DNA from 2 places in the Limosilactobacillus oris genome. Region 2 is predicted to be linked to the other one. Evidence: predicted binding sites of a transcription regulator. Region 2 holds the regulator's gene; the other holds the start of a gene.
What was found. Region 2 encodes CtsR, which represses protease genes until heat stress. Its sites were predicted from a motif close to TTGGTCAAAAAAGGTCAAANA; they were not measured.

Region 1: clpP (ATP-dependent Clp endopeptidase proteolytic subunit ClpP) is a predicted target of CtsR. The motif match lies at 1,457-1,477, and genes of this name have one in related genera.

Annotation. Positions count from the first base shown of each region.
Region 1 is NZ_CP104398.1:760,794-765,029, reverse strand. Features, by position in the region: gene whiA (DNA-binding protein WhiA) at 1-743, shown strand, start outside; gene clpP (ATP-dependent Clp endopeptidase proteolytic subunit ClpP) at 796-1,389, opposite strand; gene N4599_RS03995 (hypothetical protein) at 2,080-2,211, shown strand; gene N4599_RS03990 (glycosyl-4,4'-diaponeurosporenoate acyltransferase CrtO family protein) at 2,301-2,852, shown strand; tRNA gene N4599_RS03985 (tRNA-Arg) at 3,086-3,157, opposite strand; gene gap (type I glyceraldehyde-3-phosphate dehydrogenase) at 3,408-4,236, shown strand, end outside.
Region 2 is NZ_CP104398.1:929,757-933,992, reverse strand. Features, by position in the region: gene adhP (alcohol dehydrogenase AdhP) at 73-1,095, shown strand; gene N4599_RS04845 (CtsR family transcriptional regulator) at 1,238-1,705, shown strand; gene N4599_RS04840 (ATP-dependent Clp protease ATP-binding subunit) at 1,721-4,204, shown strand.

The sequences.
Region 1 (4,236 bases), 170 kb from region 2:
ATGTGGAAAGTGAAATTGTGGTGCGGCGGAAGATGAAGTTAAAGAAAAACAACCAGTACATTGTTCGCCTGCGCTATTCTGCCCAACGGGTCCTTGATGACCTGGGGATTTTGCAAAACTTCCAGATCAAAGAACAGGTACCGTTAGACCTGCTCAAGGATGAGTGGATGGTTCGCTCCTACTTACGGGGGGCCTTTCTAGCAGGGGGGTCCGTTAATAATCCGGAGACCTCCAGCTACCACCTGGAGATTTACTCCCTGTACGAGGAGCACAACGAAATGATTGCCCAGATGATGAACCAATTTGGCCTCAATGCCCAGACGACGGCCCGGCGCAGTGGTTACATTGTTTACCTCAAGGAAGCCGAAAAAATTGCCAACTTCATGTCATTGATCGGGGCGACTAACTCGATGCTCCAATTTGAAAACGTCCGGATTGTTCGCGATATGCGAAACTCGGTCAACCGGCTGGTGAACTGCGAGAACGCCAACATGAACAAGATAGCCAACGCCTCAACCCGGCAGATCGAAAACATTAAGCTGATTGAGGACACCGTTGGTCTGGCAAGTCTCCCGGATAAGCTGCGTGAAATTGCCCAGACCCGGCTGAACCACCAGGAGGTTAGTCTCAAGGAACTTGGCCAGCTTGTCCCAGGTGGGCCAATTTCTAAGTCGGGCGTCAACCACCGCTTACGGAAACTGAATGCCTACGCCGATGAACTCCGCACGAGCAAAACGGTTTAAACTAAAAAAGGAAGCTGCGAATTTTCGTAGCTTCCTTTTTTAGTACCCGCGCTTACTTTAAGCTCGAGTTGTTTTCCATGATGCCATCCAGCAGACCATAGTCAACCGCTTCTTGAGCAGTTAAGTAGTGGTCCCGTTCGGTATCACGGTTAATCTTTTCAATTGGCTGACCGGAATTCTTAGCCAGAATTTCGTTAATCATCTTCCGGGTCTTCAGAATTTCAGTAGCAGCAATTTCGATTTCAGTTTGTTGACCCTGCGCACCGCCAGATGGTTGGTGAATCAGCACTTGGGAGTGTGGTAAGCCAAACCGCTTACCCTTGGTCCCGGATGAAACTAAGACACTCGCCATGGAAGCGGCCATCCCGATAACAATCGTCTGCACGTCGGACTTGATGAAGTTCATCGTGTCGTAGATTGCCATCCCGGAGGTAACAACACCACCAGGAGAATTGATGTAAAGGTAGATATCTTTAGTTGAATCCTGCGCGTCCAAGAAGAGGAGCTGCGCAACGATTGAGTTTGCCATTTCGTCTTCGATTGGACCAGATAACATGATAATCCGGTCCTTCAGAAGCCGTGAGTAAATATCATAAGCACGTTCACCGCGTGATGACTGCTCAATGACAGTAGGAACTAAGTTCATTATGTGGCCTCCTTGTAATTAGCACTCGTTAGCAATCATTGCTAACTGATATTAATACTATACTCGGTTGGTCAAAAAAGGTCAAATGTTTTATCTCCTGTTGGCTAAAAAAGAAAGAGGGGATGACAGCCTATTTGACCTGCCAGCCGGCTACTGCGTTGCTGAATTTTTAGCCTTAAATACAGTAAAGAGGCTGAGTTTATTCCCAGCCTCTCTTCAATATTATTGATTTTAGTGGTTGATGTCCGTGCAGAGCAGGGCTAATTCAGTTGCAGCACTCTGCCGGTCTAAGGCACGCCAGTCAGCGGTCGTAATAAAAACGTTCAATGATTTCGTGTTAGTCATAATAATGCCCTCCTGGAGCTAATTGCCTTTTTATTTCGTAGCTCTTAATCACATCTTGTATACTACACTCGATTGGTCTACAATGCAAGACCTAATATATTGGTATTTAAAAGCTGATAATACTAAATTGGTCTAGTCATCTTTACGGATGCGATGGTGGAGTAGGCTTCTGCTTGCTAGTAAAATGTCATAGTAAAAGGAAGAATTTAGTAAATTTTTTGGCAGCAGAAGTTGAAATGAGCCCGCTTGTGAATGCTTTTTGACCAGGACTTGCTTTTTATTAGCTGGCCCGGTATAATTGGAACGTTAATTAATTTACGTACACAATAAGGAGGCATATTAGCTATGCGTAAAGCACACCCATACGGCGTTCAAGGCCGTCGCCCAATTGCTCCTAAGTACAAGCGAGCATTAAAAGAAAAGAAGATTGAAGCTATTCGCAAGTGGGCTAAGGAAAAGCCAGCTGACGAAAAGTAATTCATAAAATAAAGGAGACCGGGAGTGACTCGGCCTCCTTATTTTTTTGCCGTAGTGGGAAACGGGGATAGTAAGTGGAGGTGGAAATTATGGAAAAATTAATGAGGCGGCTGACTTTGTGGTCCGGGCTGGGCTTTCTTGTGACGGGGGCCTGCTACGGACTTTACCCCCAGCGTTTTCTCCTAACAATCGTGATTACGTTATTGGTTATCTTTTACCAGCTTGGAATGCGCCTGATAGTTGGCAACTGGCTTGAACCGCGCCTGCAGCTCAGACCATCTGCGGCTTGGTTTAAGGTCGGGGCCGGGGAACGACGCCTTTACCGATTGCTCAGGGTGAAAAGATGGAAGAAGTGGTTGCCAACGTATTCACCGGCAAAGTATGACGTTCGCCAGCATTCCCTCGCAGACATCATTAAAACGATGACCTATGCGGAGGTGGACCATGAGTTAATGCTGCTCCTCAGCTATCTTCCCGTCTTGCTAGTCATTCCCTTTGGCGATCCGGTGGTCTTCATCATCAGCTCGGTCGCTGCCAGCCTGGTCGAAGTGCCATTTATTGTCCTTCAACGCTATAACCGGGCCCGTTTAGCTAACGTCCTTCACCGGCAGTCAAAGCGTCGTCCACAAAATAAAATGTAGTTAATATGGCAGTCAAAGTAAATAAGGATGGCAAAATTTTCCCGGATTAGGGCGGGCACTATATCTGCTAACAATGGCTTCCTGATTTGGGCTGGTTGAACTTCAAATCAGCCAAGGGTAAGAATTGAAGAGCGAGGGAGCGGGCGAGAATGGTCACTACATATTTCGCCTGCTTTTTGATTATCAAATAAACAAAAAAGGCTTGGAAGTCGGAACTTCCAAGCCTTAAATTATGCGCCCCCCGAGAGTCGAACTCGGATCTCGAGAACCGGAATCTCACGTGCGATCCATTACACTAAGGGCGCGTCATCAATCGACAAGTAATATAGTATCTTATCCCTAAATAGATTGCAAGCATTATTTGAAATTTTTAATTAAAATAACGCTTACACCATAAAATTCAAAATTTATGAGTTGATTGAATAGACAATTCCCCAGAAGATGAGTATTATAAATGTCGTAAGGTTTTGTATCTTGTTTAACAAGCCGGCTGAGCTGACTTATTGAATGGGGTATTTACTCAATTTTGTTTTTCCTAAAGGAGGAAATTGCAGTATGACTGTAAAGATTGGTATTAATGGTTTCGGTCGGATTGGTCGTTTGGCTTTCCGTCGGATTCACGAACTGAACACTGATGACATCGAAGTTGTAGCTATCAACGACTTGACTACTCCTTCAATGCTGGCTTACTTACTGAAGTACGACTCAACGCACGGTAAGTTCCCTGGTGAAGTTTCATCAACTGATAAGGGGATCGTTGTTGACGGCAAGGAATACCCAGTATACGCTGAACGTGATGCCCGGAACATTCCTTGGGTAAAGAACGATGGTGTTGACTTTGTCCTTGAATGTACTGGTTTCTACACTTCAGCAGAAAAGTCCCAAGCTCACTTGGATGCTGGTGCAAAGCGTGTTCTGATTTCTGCACCTGCTGGCAACATCCCGACTGTTGTACCAGGTGTTAACTTGGATACCCTGAAGGCTGACGACAAGATCGTTTCCGCTGGTTCTTGCACGACTAGTTGCCTTGCTCCAATGGCATACTTCCTTAACAAGAACTTCGGTATCAAGGTTGGTACTATGACTACCATCCACGCATTTACTTCCACCCAAGCTATCCTGGATGGCCCTCGTGGCAAGAAGATGCGTAACAACCGTACTGCAAGCATCAACACTATTCCTCACTCATCTGGTGCTGCCAAGGCTATCGGCCTGGTTATCCCAGAATTGAACGGTAAGCTTTCTGGTCACGCACAACGGGTTGGTGTTGTTGACGGTTCCTTGACTGAACTTGTTTCCATTCTGGACAAGAAGGTTACTGTTGACCAAATCAACGATGCCATGAAGAAGGCTACTGAAGGTAACGAAGCCTTTGGTTACACTG
Region 2 (4,236 bases):
AAAACGGGGGTCTCTGGTATCATAATAATTGTGAAAAAAATAACATGTCTTTTGAGAAGGAGATCTTAGCATATGAAAGCTGCTGTTATCAATGATCCAGTCGATGGATACGTTACTGTTAAGGATGTTCAGCTTCGTGATTTGAAGCCGGGTGAAGCACTGGTTGACATGGAATACTGTGGTCTTTGCCACACTGACCTTCACTGTGCTGCTGGTGACTTTGGTAAGAAGCCGGGCCGGATTATTGGTCACGAAGGTGTCGGCCGGGTATCAAAGGTTGCTCCTGGTGTTACCAGCTTAAAGGTTGGCGACCGGGTATCAATCGCTTGGTTCTTCAAGGGCTGTGGTCACTGTGAATACTGTCTGACTGGCCGTGAAACTCTTTGCCGGAACGTTCTGAACGCTGGTTACACTGCTGATGGTGCTATGGCTGAACAATGTATCGTTCCAGCTGACTACGCCGTTAAGGTTCCAGAAGGCTTGGACCCAGTTGAAGCTACTTCCTTAACTTGTGCCGGGGTTACGATGTACAAGGCTTTGAAGGTTGCTGACATCAAGCCTGGTCAATGGGTATCAATCGTTGGTGCCGGTGGTCTGGGTAACCTGGGGATTCAATTTGCCCACAACGTCTTTGGTGCCCACGTTATCGCCGTTGATGGTAACGAAGACAAGCTGAAGGCTGCTAAGGAAAACGGTGCTGAAATCTGCATCAACCGTCACGATGACAATGTTGACGAACAGATTCAAGAAAAGGTTGGCGGGGTTCACGCTGCAGTTGTTACTGCCGTTACGACCGCAGCCTTTGACCAAGCAGTTAACTCCCTGCGCCCAGATGGCAAGTTAGTTGCCGTTGCCCTTCCACAAGGTGACATGAAGCTGAACATTGCCAAGACTGTTCTGGACGGCATCATCGTTGCCGGTTCTCTGGTTGGTACTCGTCAAGACCTAGCTGAGTGCTTCCAATTCGGTGCTGAAGGCAAGGTTCACCCAATCGTTAAGACCCGGAAACTTTCCGAAATCAATGACATGATCCAAGAATTAAAGGACAACAAGGTTGTTGGTCGGAACGTTGTTGACTTCTCCCTCGAAAAGTAATTACAGTTAATTAGGTTAATCAGAAAACAGGATTGTAGCGAGGCTGCAGTCCTGTTTTCTTATACGAGCACTTTGGATGGGCAAAAAATACAAATTATGATAAAATAATGGTCAGTATTAGTCAGATAACGGAGGGTGAATGATGGAGAATAAGAGTATCTCAGATATTATTGAAGCTTACTTGAAAGAAATTCTGGGCGACTCTGCTCAGATTGAGATTCGCCGTTCCGAGATTGCAAACCACTTTGACGTGGTTCCGTCCCAGATCAACTATGTCATCAAGACCCGGTTTACCATTCAAAATGGTTACCTCGTCAAGAGCAAGCGTGGCGGCGGTGGTTATATCCGGATTGAGCGTGTTAATTTACTTGATAACATTGACGTGTTAAACTCATTAATCCAAACAATTGGCGACTCAATTCGAGAACGTGATGCGTTTGCCATCGTTCAGACCCTTTACGATGAAAAGGTCATCACCCAGCGCGAGGGTGACTTGATGCTTGTGGCACTTGCTAAGCAGACACTGGACGTTGGCGATACCGATATTGAAGCCCGGTTAAGAGCACGCGTGTTGATTTCGCTACTGAATCGATTACGGTATGAAAGTTAGAAGGGATGATTGCTAATGGATAACATGTTTACTCCTAGTGCTAAGCATGTCTTAATGATTGCCCATGAACAAGCTAAATACTTTAAACACCAAGCAGTGGGGACTGAACACCTCTTGCTCGCGTTGGCAATGGATAAGGATGGGATTGCCAACAAGATTTTTGAGCAGTTTTCAATTACCAGTGATGATATTCGTGAAGAGATTGAACGGCTAATTGGTTACGGAACGCTTGACCAGCTCGGCCCAGCTGACTACCTGCCATATTCACCGAAAGCTAAGCAGGTCTTGGCCCTGGCTGGTCAGGAGGCCCAGCAGATGCACTCCCTCAAAATTGGGACTGAACACCTGCTGCTGGCGCTGATTGCGGATGAGAGTGTCCTGTCTTCGCGGATTCTCTTTAGCCTAGATGTTTTGCCCCGTCAGGTTCGGAAGGTGACCCTGCGGCGGTTAGGAGTAGCGGAAAGCCAGCTCCGGCGTCAAACCAACCGTCAGGGAAACAACCGCAAGAGTGGTACACCGACCCTTGATAAGCTGGCTCGGGACATGACCCAGATGGCGCGGAACCAGCAGCTGGATCCTGTCGTCGGGCGTGATGCTGAAATTCGGCGGACGATTCAGATCCTCAGTCGCCGGACCAAGAATAACCCGGTGCTGATTGGTGAGCCGGGAGTAGGGAAGACCGCTATTGCTGAAGGCCTAGCCCAAGAGATGGTGGCCGGAACGGTTCCAGCTGAGCTGGCTAATAAGCGGCTGATGGTCCTCGATATGGGTTCGTTGGTCGCGGGCACTAAGTACCGGGGCGAATTCGAAAACCGTCTCAAAAAGGTGATTGACGAAATCCAGGCGGACGGGCACGTCATCCTCTTTATTGACGAGCTGCATACGCTGATTGGAGCCGGGGGTGCTGAGGGGGCCATTGACGCCTCCAACATCTTGAAGCCGGCTTTAGCCCGGGGAGAACTGCAAACAATCGGGGCGACTACCCTTGACGAGTACCAAAAGTACATTGAATCTGACGCAGCTCTGGAACGGCGGTTTGCAACAGTTCAGGTCGACGAGCCAACCCCAGAAGAAAGTCTGGCTATCCTGAAGGGATTACGGCCACGCTATGAGGCCCACCACCATGCCAAGATTACTGATGAGGCGCTGGAACAGGCTGTTAAGCTCTCCGACCGCTACATCTCTGACCGCTTCCTCCCGGACAAGGCAATTGACTTGATGGATGAAGCGGCAGCTATGGTCCGAATCAATGCTGAGGAGAAGAAGACCCGCAAGCCATCATTAGACGAGCAAATCGCCGAACTGCAATCTGCTAAGGAAGCAGCAATTGAGCAGCAGGACTTTGACCGGGCAGCAGACCTGCGGGAACAGGAATTATCGCTGCGGGCTAAGCAGGAGCAGCAGGCTGACCGGGTCAGTGAACGGCAGGCAGAGCAGCACTACCGTCTCAAAGTGACCGGCGAAGACGTTGCCAAGGTCGTTGCCGAGTGGACTGGTGTGCCGCTAACCCAGTTGAAGCGGAGTGAAAGCGACCGGCTGATCAACTTAGAAAAGGTCCTCCATAAGCGGGTGATTGGCCAGGACGAAGCCGTTGACGCGGTTGCTAAGGCAATTCGCCGGGCCCGGAGCGGCTTGAAGAACCCGAACCGGCCGATTGGTTCCTTTATGTTTTTAGGACCAACCGGGGTTGGTAAAACAGAGTTAGCCAAGGCATTGGCCGAGGCGATGTTCGGCTCCGAGGACAACATGATTCGGATCGACATGTCCGAGTACATGGAAAAGTTCAGCACCAGCCGGCTGATTGGGGCCGCGCCCGGTTATGTGGGTTACGATGAAGGAGGCCAGCTGACGGAAAAGGTTCGTCAGCACCCGTATTCCGTCGTCTTGCTGGATGAAGCCGAGAAGGCCCACCCTGACGTCTTTAACCTCCTGCTTCAGGTCTTGGATGATGGTTACCTGACCGATTCCAAGGGCCGCCGGGTCGACTTCCGGAACACGATTATTATTATGACGTCCAACCTCGGTGCGACCCAGCTCCAGGATGAAAAGGAAGTCGGGTTCGGGGCCCGGGACATGAGCCAGGATTACAACGCGATGGCGGGGGCTATTCGTCAGCAGCTGAAATTGCACTTTCGGCCGGAATTTCTGAACCGGATTGATGAAACCATCATCTTCCATTCATTAAATAAGCAGGAACTCCACCAGATCGTGAAGTTGATGACTAACGAACTGCGTGACCGGGTTGCTGAACAGGAGATTAGTCTGAAAGTCACGCCTGCGGCAGTCGACCTGATCGCTGCGGTAGGCTACGACCCTGAATACGGGGCTCGGCCGCTCCGGCGGGCAATTCAGGATAAAATTGAAGACCGCCTGAGCACGGACCTGATTGATGGTGAAATTAAGCCGGGTGATACCGTGACCGTTGGTGCCCACCATGGCGAAATTACGGTGAAAGTGAAGACCCCAGCTGCAAAGAAATTAGTCAAAGCCAACCAATAATGTCTAGCAGATAGCGCTGAATTCGACAATAG